Regions from separate parts of the Ruegeria sp. AK11 genome, predicted to be linked through region 1. Evidence: riboswitches for the same ligand, from Rfam matches in the RefSeq annotation. Region 1 holds a riboswitch; the other holds the start of a gene.
The links. Region 1 has a riboswitch for cobalamin ahead of ACR0D9_RS11615 (hypothetical protein). Riboswitches for the same ligand answer to the same signal wherever they lie in the genome.
Positions count from the first base shown of each region.

Region 1 (7,882 bases):
ATGGAGCACACAGACCTTCATCGCAGGCCTCAGCGCCGACGCGCTGATTGCACCTTGGGTCATCAAGGGCGCAATGGATGGCGAAGCTTTTGCGGCCTACGTCGAGCAGGTGCTGGTACCGGAACTGGAGCCAGGCACCGTTGTCATTCTGGACAACCTTGCCACGCACAAGAATGCCGCCGCTGCCAAAGCCATGCGCAACGCCGGATGCTGGTTCCTGTTCCTGCCGCCCTACAGCCCCGATCTCAGCCCCATCGAGATGGCGTTTTCGAAACTCAAAGCGCACCTGCGCAGGATCGGGGCGCGAACATTCACCGACATGTTCCACGCTCTCACGGAAATCTGTGACCTCTTCTCACCCGAAGAGTGTTGGAACTACTTCAAGGCTGCCGGATATGTCTCAGGTTAAAGGTCGAGTGCTTTAGTGTCTACAACCGGCTACAATTCCTTTCGCGCCCTGAGCGCCGCCGTGATCGTTCCGTCATCCAGATAATCCAACTCTCCGCCGATGGGCACGCCTTGCGCCAGTGAGGTCAGGCGCACCTGGCCTTCCAGCTGATCGGCGATGTAATGGGCGGTGGTCTGGCCGTCGACGGTGGCGTTCAGGGCAAGGATCACTTCGGTGATCCCTTCGGCCAGGACCCGATCCCTGAGGCGAGGAATGCGCAGCTCGTCCGGGCCGATACCGTCCAGTGCAGACAGTGTGCCACCCAGCACGTGATAGCGGCCTTTGAAGACCCCTGACCGTTCCATCGCCCAAAGGTCGGCGACGTCCTCGACCACGCAGAGTTCGCCGGTCGCTCGGGCCTCGCTATTGCATATGTCACAGATATCCGTGGTGCCCACATTGCCGCAATTCAGGCATTCGCGGGCGGTGACGGCCACTTGCTGCATGGCGTCTGACAGGGGCGTCAGCAGCAGAGCGCGTTTGCGGATCAGGTGCAGCACCGCGCGGCGGGCCGAGCGCGGGCCCAACCCCGGCAGTTTGGCCATCAGGTCGATCAGATTGTCGATTTCGCTGTTCGTGCCCATGGCCTGTCCTGCTTTGCGCCGGAGGGAGCCTCCGGCGGGAGTATTTGGGAAAAGATGAAGCTCAGAACGGTAGCTTGATGTCTTTGGGCAGGCCCATGCTTTCGGTCAGCTTGCCCATCTCTTCCTGTGAACGTTCGGCGGCTTTGGCCTGAGCATCCTTGATGGCAGCCAGGATCAGGTCTTCGACCACTTCCTTGTCATCGCCGTTGAAGATCGACGGGTCGATGTCCAGCCCCTTGAGTTCACCCTTGGCTGTGGCCGTTGCCTTGACCAGCCCTGCACCGGATTCGCCGACAACCATCATGTTGTTCAGCTCTTCCTGCATTTCGGTCATCTTGGTTTGCAGGTCTTGTGCGGATTTCATCATCTTTGCCATGTCGCCCAGTCCGCCAAGCCCGCCGAGTCCTTTCAGCATCAGTCGTCTCCTGTGTTTCTGTTTGGTTCTAAATACGGACCGCAGGCAGGTGGCACAAGAGGTCTCCCGCCTGTCCAGATCAGAGCGTCGCGGACCGATCATTTATGTGCCTGCAATCCCTCCCTCAGTTGCATGGTGGAGGGGCGTGAGTATGCCGGTTTCTTGAAACGTGGACCCACGGGCTGAGGCCTAATCCTCTTCGAACGGGTCCCATTCCTCTTCGACTTCGGGAAGGGCTTCGGTCACAACCTTGGCGGCGCGCTGCTCCGGTGTTTCGATCCGAATGATCTTTGCCTTGGGGAATTGCGTCAGCACGGCCTGAACCAGCGGGTGTTCTTCGGCCTCGGCTTTCAGGGCCAGCTCGGCCCGGTCCCGCACTTCCGCGATGGTCGCGGCATCCCCGTCCGAGACAATGGAGACGGCCCATCGATTGCCGGTCCAGCGTTGCAGGGCAGAGCCCAATCGCGACGCCAGATCCGACGGTGCCTGAGGTGTCTGGGTGAATTCGATCCGGCCAGGCTGGTACGACACAAGGCGCACGCCGCTTTCCACCTCGACAAGCAGTTTCACATCGCGGTTTGTGCGGATCAGTTCCACCACATGCCCGAAGGTTGGATAGCGGGCCAGGGCCGTCTGTGCATCCTGCGCCAGTGCAGCAACCGGTGCGCCACCCGCGCCGCGCGGGGGCGATGTATAGGCAGGCGGCGGGGTCGCGTTGGATTGCGTTGCCACCGGGGCCTGCCGGGACGGTGACATGCCCCCGCCCGGCCCGCCGGGTGGCGAAGGTGGGGCGTCTTGCAGCCGTTTGATCAGCTCTTCGGGGCTGGGCAAATCGGCGACATGCGTCAGTCGGATAACAGCCATTTCGGCGGCCATCATCGCGTTGGGCGCGGCAGAGACTTCCTCCAGCGCCTTCAGCAGCATTTGCCACATCCGGGTCAGAACCCGCATTGGCAAGGCCTCGGCCATGTGCTGGCCCCGTGTGCGTTCGTCGGGGGAAACCGTCGGGTCCTGGGCCGCGTCAGGTGTGATCTTTACGACGGACACCCAATGCGTGATTTCGGCCAGATCGCGCAGCACGGCCAGAGGGTCTGCGCCTTCCGCATATTGACCGCTCAGTTCAGTGAGCGCCCCTGCCGCGTCACCGCGCAGGATCATGTCCATCAGGTCCAGAACCCGTCCACGATCGGCCAGACCCAGCATCGCACGGACCTGATCTGCCGTCGTCTCTCCGGCCCCGTGCGAGATTGCCTGATCCAGCAATGAGGTCGCGTCGCGGGCCGATCCTTCTGCGGCGCGGGTGATCAACGCCAGCGCATCGTCAGCGATCTGCGCGCTCTCGGCCCCGGCGATCTTGCGCAGCAGGCCGATCATGTCTTCGGGCTCGATCCGGCGCAGGTCAAAGCGCTGACACCGCGACAGAACCGTGACCGGCACTTTGCGAATCTCGGTGGTCGCGAAGATGAATTTCACATGTGCGGGCGGTTCCTCGAGCGTCTTGAGCAGCGCGTTGAATGCGCTGGTCGAGAGCATGTGAACCTCGTCGATGATGTAGATCTTGTAGCGTGCACTGGCGGCGCGATAGCGGACACTGTCGATGATCTCGCGGATATCGTTGACGCCGGTACGGCTGGCCGCATCCATTTCCATCACATCGACATGGCGACCTTCCATGATTGCGACGCAATGCTCGCACTGACCGCAAGGCTCGGTTGTCGGTCCTCCGGTTCCATCCGGTCCGATGCAGTTCATGCCTTTGGCGATGATCCGCGCCGTGGTGGTTTTTCCCGTTCCGCGAATGCCGGTCATGATAAAGGCCTGCGCAATCCGGTCGGCCTCGAAGGCGTTTTTTAGGGTGCGCACCATAGCATCTTGACCCACCAGGTCGGCAAAGGTTTCCGGGCGGTATTTGCGGGCGAGAACCTGATAGGCGGGGCTTGGTGTGTCTGTCATGTCTTCTCGCTCGGATTCGGTGCTTCGGCACAGCGTAGTGGCGGCGGCACTCCGCGTCCACTGTGGGGCGTGATGATTTTTTGTTTCAGAAACGGGCTGGTTTCCAACTAAACTGGTCCAGCGGATTTAATGACTCATTTCTTAAAGAGTACCTTGGGGGAGGACGCACTTCATGTCGCAGCTGGTCATTTTTGCTCTGCAGGTCGGAGGCGGAACGCTTGCCCTTACTTCAATGCCCGGGCGTGGCGGGGATTACGTCGGCGATCTGGATATGATTGCGGCTTGGAAACCGGGCCTTGTGATTTCAATGACGACGGATGTTGAAATGCTTCAGGATGGCGCGCAGCACTTTGGCAGCGACATCCAAAGCCGTGCCAGCCGGTGGGTTCACCTGCCGATCGAAGATTTTGGAGCACCGACGCAGGCGGTTCAGAAGGCCTGGCCAGAGGTCAGCGCCACGGCCCGACATGCGCTGTCGGGCGGTGGCCGGGTTCTTGTGCATTGCCGTGGGGGGTGCGGCAGATCCGGGATGATTGTTCTGCGACTGATGGTTGAATGCGGTGAACGCGCCAGCGACGCACTGGACCGCCTGCGGGCCGTGCGCCCCTGCGCTGTCGAAACCGATGCGCAGCTGGCCTGGGCGTCCCGGATCACCCCGGCACAGGTGGAAGTGGGATCAAGCTGACAGCTGCTGGGGTGCGTAGCCGGTTTTCCGGGGCCGGATCGTTGAAACCTCGATCATGGCGCAAGGCGGGTTCGCGACAATGCCCGAGGGCAGCGTGCTGAATGTAGGTCCGAAGATCAAATCGGCATAGGCATCAAGGTCCCGAATTGCCGTATCAGGGTGCGCCCCGCAGAAAACGCGAACGCTGTCGGATCGCGCTCGGATCGTTGCCATGCACCCTTCCGCGCAATGTGACAGCGCGCTGTTGCCTTCAAATTCGAAATCTTCGCTGGTGGCCGAAACCGCCTGCGCCATGGCTTCGGAAATCGAGCGGGCCAGTCGCGCCAAAGCCGGGCAGGTATTGCCCGTCCGCTGGCACACAGTTGCGCTGTATTCGTGTGACTTTGTCTTCCAGATCATCCTGCGCCCTCCGCGCGTGGTGGGCTGGATATTGGGGCAGGTGGGACAGCATCTCGCTGTCAGGACCTGCCCGGACACCCCGCCCGAGTTTCGGTTTCAGTTCCGATGGCAGGTCTCCTGACTTGCGGGTCATTGCTCTGCCGACCTTCCCAGCCCGTGGGCCAGTGGTATTTCGGCATTGCTTACCGCTTACAGTTGCGGGGGCAGTCGCGGACTTGGTTGATATCTGTGTGACCAGACAAACCGCACCGTGTTCCCTTTTCATCCCGACCTCTTGTGGGGGCCGGAAACCATCACACAACCGCTAGCGCCTGATCGCGTTCCGAGTCAAGCCGATCTTTAGGCCGGACGTTTGGTCATGCTGGATGCGGTTTACGTTCCGGCTTAGTTTCGTCGGCATCGAAGGCAGGCAAACCATTGTTTCAGCGAAAGCCGGGGATCATGTTGGATACGGAACAGACGGTGTTGATCGAAGATTTCCGCTTTCCGTCAGGGTCCGTGACCTTGTCGGCACGGCTGTACCGGCCAGTGGGTGAGCCGGAAACCGTTGTCGTACTTAACAGTGCCACGGGTGTGCCGCGTGACTATTATCAACACTTTGCGCGATGGCTGGCTACCGAGCGGGGGATAGCTTGCCTGACCTATGACTATCGGGACTACGGGCTTTCTTTGGTCGGCCGCCTGAAAGACGCAACTGCAACAATGGCGGATTGGGCGTTGATCGATATGCCAGCGGCACGGGCCGAAATGCGCAGGCGGTTTCCAAAGGCGCAGCAGTGGACCATCGGCCATTCCGTCGGTGCGATGCTGGGGCCGGTGCAGCCGGATATCGACCAGATCGACCGAATGATCGGTGTGTGTTCGGGGCTGGTGACTTTGAAAGATCACCCATGGCCCTATCGGGGGTTGGCAGGGCTGTTCTGGTATGGCCATGCACCGCTGATGGTGCGGGCACTTGGCTATCTACCCGGCAAAGCAATCGGGTTTGGTTCGGACCTGCCCGCCTCGGTCTACTGGCAATGGCGCAAATGGTGTACAGCCCCTCTTAGCTACGTTCCCGAGATCGGGCAGAATTTGCCTGATGCGCATTGGGGCAGTTCTGGAACACCAGTGGATCTGTTCACGTTCGAAGATGACCAGATGGCTCCGCCCGAGGCGGTTTGGCGCCTTGCTGATTTGTATGGCCCCGAGGCCAGACGCCACCTTCTGAAGCCTGCTGAATTCGGACTGCCGGAAATAGGCCATATCGGAGCATTTGCCCGTCGCAATGCAGCGGTCTGGCCGCGCCTGATCGCCTGATCAGACGCGACGCAGGTTTTCCTAACACCTTGCAGTTATGGCCGTTTGCGAAGCTTCTTGTCCTGCATGACACCGCGCACCATCTTGCCGAACGCCTTGTCCCGCGCCCGCGATTGGGCAACGGTTTCCGAGTTTCGCTGATCTTCACGCCGCAGCTTGCGCCAACGGTCCAGCCGCGCCGGATCAAGAACGCCTTCGTCGATTGCGTTCTGCACGGTACAGCCGGGCTCGGTCTCGTGCTGACAATCCGAAAAGCGACAGCTTTGGCCAAGCTCCGTGATGTCCGAGAACACGTTGTCGATCCCGTCCTGAGCGTCTAGCAAACGCAGTGCGCGCATTCCCGGCGTGTCGATCAGCCAGCCACCGTTACCCATCCCGTGCAACGCGCGCACCGTTGTCGTGTGTCTGCCCCGTGCGTCGTCTTCGCGAATTCCAGACGTGGCGAGGTTTTGATCCGTCATGGCGTTGCTGAGCGTCGTTTTACCTACGCCCGACGACCCGACCAGCGCGCCGGTCTGGCCTTTGGGGCACCATGCCAGAACCTTTTCGACATCTGCCGGGTCCAGCGCATTGATCGCCAGCACCGACAGAAAAGGGTCCAGAGATTGCACTTGTCCCGAGAAACTGCCGGGGTCATCCGACTGGTCAGCTTTCGTCAGGACGACGACCGGATAACATCCGGCCTGATGCGCCAGCGCCAGATAACGTTCCAGCCGAGGCAGGTTGAAATCGGCGTTGCACGAGCTGACGATGAACAACACATCGACATTAGCGGCAATCAGTTGTGTTGTGGCACCTGTACCGGCAGCCCTGCGTTGCAGCAGGCTGCGCCGGTCCAGAAGGCGACGTACGCGGTATTCGGCGTCCGCAAGAATCCAATCCCCGACGGCATATGAACCGGTCGGACTATCCGGTGTCAGCAAAGGGATTTCACCATTCGGGCTCAGCCCGATCAGACGGTCCCGATGAACCGAGGTAACGCGAAAGGGCGTGTCGGAAGGAAAAGCCGCGTGTTGCGCGGCAAAGTGAGAGGACCATCCCAGGTCCGAAAGCGTATAAGACATTTATCTGCCTGTTTTCAGAAACAGCAATGCCAACGGATGGCAATCGCGCATCCGCAGGTCGTGTGTTCAGGCAGTCCGGTGATTCCGGTGAATCAGAACCAGTCTGCCCGAAGGGTTTTCACTACAATCATAAAGCCCTCCTGCGGCTGTGGTTCACGAAGTGAGAGGTTGGACATCGACCCAAGCGGGGCTCGTTGTGGCTGCTTCCTTCCGGACCTGACCAGGTTGGCGAGGCGCTCGCCCGCGCCAACCTCTCGAGTCCGAGATATAGGGAAGGCATCGGGAAAAGACAACCCATCAGAGCGTCAGGCGAATGCGTTCAAATCCCCTGCCATCCGAGCCCAGCGACACGGGATCGAACCTGTGCAACTCATCCAGATATTTCAGGGCACCCGGACCTGTGCGAAGAATTGTTGTCACGCCCCGTTGCGGCATCAGCGAGAACGGGTAGGGCTGCGTGGCGATCGGGTCGGGCGGAAGGTGCTGCGCCAGGTAAACCTGCACAAGGTCCTTGATGCTCAGCGGTGGCAGGCTGATCAGCTCAGACGTTGTCGCATGCGGGAAATGCCCGCCTCCGCTGGCGCGGTAATTGTTCAGCGCCATAACGAACATCTGCTCCGGTCGTACGGGACGGCCTGCATATGTCAGATCGCTGATCCGCTTTTGGTCGGGGCGGATTATTTTCCCCTGCGCATCGTAACGAGGCGGCCGCGTGGGATCGATCTGATAAGACAGTCCAAACACGATGTCGAAATTGTACCCGGCCCGTTCAGGGTTGATCAGCTCGGGTTCGGAACCGGGCTTTAACTGGTTGAATACGCTGGCCGACATCTCCAACCAGTCCAGCAAATGCGCGCCGCTGATCCGGATTGCACGCAACTCGTTGGGAAACACATGCAGATCCGCGACATGGCGCAAACATATTTCTCCGGCGGGTACCTCGGTATAATGGCGCGGGCCTGAGCGTCCGCCGGATTTGGCTGGCGAAACAACCGACAAAATCGGCAGATCCGCCAGGTCTGTTCCCTGCAAAAA
Region 1 covers NZ_JBQFXU010000003.1:388,913-396,794, reverse strand. The annotation lists one part of gene ACR0D9_RS11640 (IS630 family transposase) at 1-409, shown strand, start outside; gene recR (recombination mediator RecR) at 439-1,032, opposite strand; gene ACR0D9_RS11630 (YbaB/EbfC family nucleoid-associated protein) at 1,094-1,447, opposite strand; gene ACR0D9_RS11625 (DNA polymerase III subunit gamma/tau) at 1,637-3,400, opposite strand; gene ACR0D9_RS11620 (protein-tyrosine phosphatase family protein) at 3,573-4,085, shown strand; gene ACR0D9_RS11615 (hypothetical protein) at 4,077-4,484, opposite strand; cobalamin riboswitch at 4,575-4,793, opposite strand; gene ACR0D9_RS11610 (alpha/beta hydrolase family protein) at 4,926-5,783, shown strand; gene rsgA (ribosome small subunit-dependent GTPase A) at 5,819-6,847, opposite strand; RNA gene ffs (signal recognition particle sRNA small type) at 7,006-7,104, opposite strand; gene ACR0D9_RS11595 (bifunctional 2',3'-cyclic-nucleotide 2'-phosphodiesterase/3'-nucleotidase) at 7,145-7,882, opposite strand, start outside.

Region 2 (7,882 bases), on a different contig from region 1:
CTCATTCCCAAAGATGTCGGGCTTGTGCCATATCCTGAACTTTCCAGCAACGCCCCTGTTGCCGCAACCTGAATCGTGATCACCTTCTTGGGCATGGACTTCGGCAAATTTCGGTCTTGCCGACAAATTCGCACGCAATCCACTGGACGCCCCAAAGGAAAGCTGTTAAAAACCCAGTCACACCACAGCAAGTATTTGATTTTACTTGAAAAGGCGAGTTGGCGGAGTGGTGACGCAGCGGATTGCAAATCCGTGTACACCGGTTCGATTCCGGTACTCGCCTCCAATCACATCCAAATCGCTGACTTAACCCCGCAGTGCACGCGTGCGACGCTCGGTATTTCAAGACGTTCAAGGCCCGCGATTCTGTCGAATTGCGGGCCAGATATGGCGTGTTTTTCGGAACACCTGCCTACCCCTGCTCATTCACGGGGCGCGATTTTGTCTGGTATGTGCCTTACGTTCAGGCGCGCCCTTGTGGCACAACCTCGTATCCCGGCTCCTCCGGCTCATCATCCGTCATTTCGGCAGGGAAGCCCGGGGCGGTGATATCCAGGCCGGTTGCCTCTTCCAGCCGCTTGATAATATTTGGTGAAAGCTCGCGTTCGCCATAGCGTGCGATACCATCGTTAAAGATGTTGATCATCACCGGGTTTATTTCCAGCGGCACCCCGGCGCGGTCGGCGACCTCCTGAAACAGACCGATATCCTTCTTCACCAGATCCATGGTGAAGGAAATATCGCGCGACCCGTTCAAGATGACCTGACTTTCGGTTTCGTGCACGAAGGACGTGCCGGACGAGATTTTGATCGCCTCATAGGTCGTGTTCAGATCCATCCCCGCAGCCTTTGCCGTAACCAGTGCTTCGGCGCAGGTGATCAGGTTGGCGGTGGCAAGATAATTGGTCATCACTTTCAGCACCGAGGCCGAGCCCAGTTCGCCGGTGTGCAAAACCCGACGACCCATTGTCGTCAGGAACGGCAGAATTCGTTCAAACGTTTCCCGGTCACAGCCCGCAAAGATCGAGATATTGCCCGTCGCGGCACGGTGGCACCCGCCAGAAACCGGGCAATCCACTGCTGCACCGCCGCGCGATATGACTTCGGCACCCAGGCGTTTGACTTCGGCTTCGTCTGTGGTCGACATCTCCATCCAGATCTTGCCGGGGCCCACTTCGGGCAACATCTCCTTCATGACTGCGTCCGATGCTGCCGGAGACGGCAGACAGGTGATCACCGCATCGCAATCGCGCATCAGCTGGGCGGGCCCTTCTGCCGCCTTTGCGCCTTTGGCGACAAATTCGGCCACCAGTTCTGCGTTCAGGTCATGAACAGTCAGGTCAATGCCATTGCGCAAAAGGGATCCCGAAAGCTTGCCGCCAACGTTACCCAGACCGATAAATCCCACTTTCATATGACGCATCTCCAAGTTCGTCGTTTTCCCGTCATGCGACCACATACCGAACACGCACTTCATGCCGCCGAACGACGCCTACAGGTCGCTTTTTTCACCTTGGCTTATTTGTTGCGCGCGAACCGCTTGACAAGCGGGTCGGCGGTGCCGCATGTCCCGGACGTTGGTGTCGGCAACAGCCGATGAAAAGGGAATGCGTCAACGGTTCATCCGCCAAACGCAGCCGCCCCCGCGACCGTGACCGGAGAGGATGCCCAATGCCACTGGCCTGTGCCGGGAAGGCGGGACATCCGACAGAGCGACCGCTCTGGCATCCGCAAGCCGGGAGACCTGCCAACACCCGAAGTTGAAACCGGGCGGGGTGTTCCGGTGTCGGGTCCATGTGCAGACGTGGTGCCCGCATGAAACCCCGTCCCCCGCGAAGAGGATTTGGGGGGATGAGAGACATGACCGAGACCGCACCGGTAGAACTACTGGTCTGCACGACTTGCCGCCGGGGTCTGCCCGTCGAGGATGACGCTGAGCGTCCCGGCACATTGTTGCACAAGGCCTTGGAACAGGCTGCCCTGCCAGATGGTATTACTCTGAAACCGGTCGAATGCCTTTCGAACTGCGATCAGGGCTGTTCCATCGTTCTTCGGGGCGGGCCGGATCGCTGGACCTTTGTTTACGAGAACCTGAACGAAATCGATCACGTCGATGTCATCATCGATGGTGTGACCAAGTATCTGGCCACAGACGATGGTCTGGTGAAGTGGCGCGACCGTCCTGAACATTTCCGCAAAAACTGCGCCTCGCGCATTCCCCCGATTGGAGGCTGAGATCATGTCGAACCTAGAAAAACTTCCCGTCACCGTGATCACCGGCTTTCTGGGCTCGGGCAAAACCACGCTGGTGCGTCATCTGATGCAGAACCCGCAGGGAAAGCGTCTTGCGATTGTTGTTAACGAGTTTGGCGATGTGGGTGTTGATGGTGACATTCTAAAATCCTGCGCGATACCGGATTGCCCTGCGGAAAACATCATGGAACTGGCAAACGGCTGCATTTGCTGCACCGTGGCTGATGATTTCATCCCGACCATCGAGGCGCTGATGGCGCTGGAACCGCGCCCGGATCACATCCTGATCGAAACATCCGGCCTTGCACTGCCCAAACCGCTGCTGAAAGCATTTGATTGGCCTGATATCCGTTCGAAAATCACCGTTGATGGCGTGATTGCGCTGGCCGATGCCGAGGCTGTGGCCGCCGGTCGCTTTGCTCCGAACGTTGAAGCGGTGGATGCCCAACGGCTGGCTGATGACTCGATCGATCACGAAACACCCTTGTCCGAGGTGTTCGAAGATCAAATCTCGTGCGCGGATATCATCCTGCTGACCAAGCCCGATCTAGCAGGTCCCGAAGGTGTCGCGAAAGCCAAACAGATCATCGCCGCCGAGGCACCGCGGCCGCTTCCCGTTGTCGAGGTCGCCGAGGGTGTCGTCGACGTACGTGTCGTGCTTGGCCTTGAGGCTGCCGTCGAAGATGACATGGACGCGCGCCCGTCACATCACGATGGCCATCACGATCATGAGCATGACGATTTCGAGAGCATCATCGTCGAGTTGCCGGAACAGACCGACCCTGCGGAACTGGTAGCCAGAATCGAACGTCTTGCGACTGAGCTGAATATCCTGCGCGTCAAAGGCTATGCCGCCGTCGCTGGCAAACCGATGCGCCTGCTGGTTCAGGCTGTCGGCGCGCGGGTTCGTCACCAATACGACCGCCCGTGGGAGCCCGGTGAAGAGCGCCGCTCGCGCCTGGTCGTGATTGCCGAGCATGACGACATCAAAGAAGCCGAAATCCGTGATATCCTCGTGGGTGTGACCGAGGTTGCCGAGTAAGTCATGCACGTCGTCTTTCGCGAAAGCCACGGGCTCGAGGAAACCGAGACCCCAACCGATCTGGGCCAAAGCCCGGGTGATCTGGTTGTGCTGTCCTTTTCCGACAGTGACCTGGGCGCTTTCGCGGCGGGCTGGCATCGCGGCGGCGGGCCTGAGGGGCGGATGCCCACGATGCGGCTGGCCAATCTTGCGGCGCTGAAGCACCCTCTGTCCGTCGATACCTATGTCGAACAGACACTTGAGGGCGCAAAGGGCATCCTGATCCGTCTGATAGGTGGCGTGCCCTATTGGTCTTACGGGCTGCAACAGGTTCTGGCACTGGCGCAGGCCAAAGGCATCGCGCTGGCCGTTTTACCGGCGGATGGGCGCGAAGACACTCGGTTGGATGAGTATTCGACCCTGCCCCTCTCGACCCTGAGGCGGCTGGCACATTTGTGTGACACCGGCGGCGAAGTCGCCGCGCAGGCCGCATTGGCCCAGATGGCCTTGGCAGCAGGGCTTTATGCCGGGCCAGTGATGGGCGCGAAAACCCTGCCCGAATACGGTGCGTGGTGTCCAGATCAGGGCGTCATCCCGGTGGATTCCGCGTTCGAGAGCGATGCGAAACGCATCCTTGTCACCTTTTATCGCGCGTATCTGACATCCGCAGACACCGCCCCGGTCGCGGCCCTGATCCGCAACCTGCGCGCCCGCGGGCTTCAGGCGGTGGGTCTGTTTGCCCCGTCGCTCAAGACCCCAGCCACTGCCGACTGGCTCAGGGAACAGGTCGTTGCCTTGAGACCGTCGGCGATCATCAACGCCACTTCATTCTCGGGCAAGGGCGCGTCCGGCACGTCGCCTCTGGACGCAGCGGATGTGCCTGTGTTTCAGGTCGCCCTCGCCACCTCGCGACGCAAGGCCTGGGCCGAGGCCGAACGCGGCCTGTCACCCGCCGACCTCGCCATGCATGTGGTATTGCCCGAAGTGGACGGGCGAATATCGGCAGGCGTTGCCTCTTTCAAAGAGCCGGGCAAGCGCGATCCGCATTTGGAATACTCCCGTTTTGCGCATCGGGCCGAGCCAGACCGGATCGAGGCGATCATCGACCGGGTATCGGGCTGGCTTGCCCTGAATGACAAACCCAAGGCAGATCAGGTTCCTGCGTTGGTACTGTCCACATATCCGGGCAAAGACTGGCAAATGGCCCATGCGGTTGGTCTCGACGCGCTGGCCTCGGCTGAGGCGATGCTGTCTGATCTTTGCGGTGAAGGCTACGACATCGCGGCTGGCGATCCGGTTGCCGACGCACTCTTGGACGCCCGGATATCGTGGCCGCTTGAGGATTATCTGAGTGCGCTCGCTGAATTGCCCCAGACCCTGCGCACCGATCTGCACGCCGTATGGGGCAATCCTGAGCAAGACCCAACTTTCGCTCAGGGCGCGTTTCACTTCACGGCTTTGCGACGCGGCAAGGCGCTGGTCGCACTGCAACCAGAGCGCGGAACACCCGAACTGCGTGATGACGACTATCACGACCTTTCGCGTACCCCGCGCCATAGCTATGTGGCCTTCTATTTGTGGCTGCGCAAAGGTCTTGGCGCGGATGCGCTGATCCATATCGGTGCGCATGGCACACTGGAATGGCTGCCCGGCAAATCGGTCGCCCTATCAGCAGACTGCTGGCCCGAGGCGCTGATCCGTGACCTGCCGGTGATCTACCCGTTCATCGTCAACGACCCGGGTGAGGCCGCGCAGGCCAAACGCCGGATCAGCGCCGTGACCCTGGGCCACATCCCACCCCCCATGAAAGAAAGCGGAACGCCTGACCGGATGGTGCGGCTGGAAGCCCTGCTGGACGAGTTCTCAAACGCGGACGGCCTTGACCCCAGACGCCGTGACCGGTTGCAGGAAGATATCCGGGATGAGGCGCAAGCCATTGGGCTGGAGCACGATCTGGGCCTGAACCAGGCCACCAGCACCGCCGAAGCAATCACGCGCATCGACCGCTTTGTCTGCGATATCAAAGAAAGCCAGTTTGGCGACGGGCTGCACGTCTATGGGCGTGTTCCGGATGTGACCGGCAGTTTCGACCCAGCCCCATCCGCCCATGCCGAACGCAAGGCCCTGATCAATGCGTTGGCTGGCAAGCGGATCGAGGCTGGCCCGTCCGGCTCGCCCTATCGGGGCCGCTCTGACGTGCTGCCGACCGGGCGAAACCTGTTCACCACCGACCCGCGGTCCGTGCCCACCCGCGCAGCCTACACGCAAGGCGTGAAACTGGCCGAGGAACTGGTACGGCGGCACTTGCAGGAGGAAGGCGATTACCCGAAAGGGCTGATTGTCGATCTGTGGGGATCGGCCACCATGCGCACTGCGGGCGAAGAATTCGCCATGGCCCTGCACCTGCTGGGTGTAAAGCCGGTTTGGGATAAGGGATCCGAGCGGGTTTCGGGTATTGAAGTGCTGCCCATCACCGACCTGAGCCGCCCGCGCCTGGACGTCACCTTGCGGGTTTCGGGCTTGTTTCGCGATGTGTTCCCCACGTTGTCAGCCCTCTATGGTCAGGCGGTTCGGGCATTGTCAGAGCGTGACGAAGCGACCGACTGGAACCCCTATGCCGGTCACGCCCCGGCTGCGCGGGTGTTTGGCCCGGCACCCGGCAGTTACGGCCTGAACATGACCCATCTGTCCGAGACCTATACGGACGAGGCGCGCGCCCAAGCCGGGGAGGCATGGCTTGAGGCCAGTTCGTACGCGCTGGAAGGTGAACACATCGCGCAGGACAAAGCGGGGATCACGGATCGTGTCGCCAAGGCCGACAGTTTTGTTCACCTCCAGGATCTGACAGAAACTGACCTGCTGCTGGCCAACGATTATGCCACGCATGAGGCCGGTTTTGCCGCCGCCAAAAACATCACTGGTGGCACCGCTCAGCTTTACCATCTGGACAACACCAACCCCGATAATCCGCGCGCCCGGACTCTGCCGGAAGAAATCAGCCGCGTCGTTCATGCCCGCGCTGCCAACCCCGGCTGGATTGCCGGGATGCAGCGCCATGGGTTTCGCGGCGCCGCCGAGATCGCGGCGACGCTGGATCACATGGCCTCATTCGCACATCTGTCGGGCACTGTCGCTCCGCATCTGTTTGATCTCTACCACGAAGCCACATTGGGCAATGAGGCCGTTGATGCCTTTCTGCAAGAGGTCAACCCGAAGGCCCATCAGGCCATGCAAGACAGGTTCCGTGCATTGCTGGAAGCGGGGCTTTGGAACACACGCCGGAATTCGATCCGGGCCGATTTGGAGGGTTTGGGATGAGTGCACCTATCGTTCAAGGCTGGTGTCCCGGCGCGCATCGTCCGATGATGTCAGGCGACGGGCTGGTCGTGCGGGTCCGTCCGCGTCTGGCGCGACTGAACGCCAGGCAGGCTATTGGTTTGTGCGAACTGGCTGAACGGTTCGGCAATGGCACCATCGACCTGACCAATCGTGCCAACCTGCAACTGCGCGGCGTGGATGAGCGCGACCACCAGCCGTTGCTTGTGGAACTTGCAGCGCTGAACTTGTTTGATGCGGAACCCGGCATCGAAGTACGCCGCAATATTCTGGTTACACCGCTCTATCAGGCGGGCGATTTGACCGCGCGGCTGACACAGGAGTTGATTGATCGACTGGCCGAATTGCCTGCTCTGCCCGCTAAGTTTGGTTTTGCCATAGATACAGGCCCGAAGCGCCTGTTAGCCTCAGATTCCGCAGATATTCGTCTGGAACTGGGTGCCGACGGTCTGATCCTGCGCGCCGACGGCTGCAAAACCGGGCGATGTGTGACCGAGGATGACGCCATTGACCACGTGATCGCACTGGCCCAATGGTTTGCCCAGACTTATACGGCCGAGACACGTCGCATGGCGCGGGTCACTCACGCGTTGCCACAGGAATGGCAGGGATTTGCCCCCGGTCCTGTCGGTGAAAAACTGCAACCCGGCCCCTGTGAACTGGGCGCTCTCTATGGCGCGGCGTTCGGCTCGCTGCCTGCGCGCAAGCTTTGTGAACTGATTGAAGCCAGCGGCGCTTCAGCCCTGCGTGTCACCCCGTGGCGACTGATCCTGCTGGAAAGCGGGGCGGCGATACCCGCCCCGAATTTTGTCACGGACGGAGCCGATCCGATGATGACAACCGACGCCTGCCCCGGCGCGCCGTTCTGCCCGCAAGCGCAAGTGGAAACCCGCGACATCGCCCGTGCATTGGCCCAGCGTATTCCCGGTCGCCTGCATGTCTCGGGCTGCGCCAAAGGATGCGCCCATATGGGCCCGGCCGACATCACAGTGGTCGGAAACAACGGGCGATTTGATCTTGTCAAAAAGGGCCGCGCAGGGGATGAGCCCTGCCAACGCGGGCTCGCCCCCGAAACACTCATGACCATGGACTTCACCTGATGCCCTACACTTACGAAACTGATGGCGCGGCGATCTACAAGGAAAGCTTTGCCACCATCCGGTCCGAGGCTGATCTGACCCGCTTTGATGCCGATGAAGAGCAGGTCGCCGTTCGGATGATCCACGCCGCCGGCATGGTCGGGCTGGAGGAGTTTGTACATTTCTCACCCGG
Region 2 covers NZ_JBQFXU010000001.1:1,430,266-1,438,147, forward strand. The annotation lists tRNA gene ACR0D9_RS07205 (tRNA-Cys) at 213-286, shown strand; gene ACR0D9_RS07210 (NAD(P)-dependent oxidoreductase) at 464-1,459, opposite strand; cobalamin riboswitch at 1,562-1,766, shown strand; gene ACR0D9_RS07215 (DUF1636 family protein) at 1,861-2,235, shown strand; gene cobW (cobalamin biosynthesis protein CobW) at 2,240-3,295, shown strand; gene cobN (cobaltochelatase subunit CobN) at 3,299-6,592, shown strand; gene ACR0D9_RS07230 (cobalamin biosynthesis protein CobG) at 6,589-7,710, shown strand; gene ACR0D9_RS07235 (precorrin-8X methylmutase) at 7,710-7,882, shown strand, end outside.
Region 2: it holds a riboswitch for cobalamin, as region 1 does, so the genes downstream of both, ACR0D9_RS07215 (DUF1636 family protein) here and ACR0D9_RS11615 (hypothetical protein) in region 1, are expected to answer to the same signal.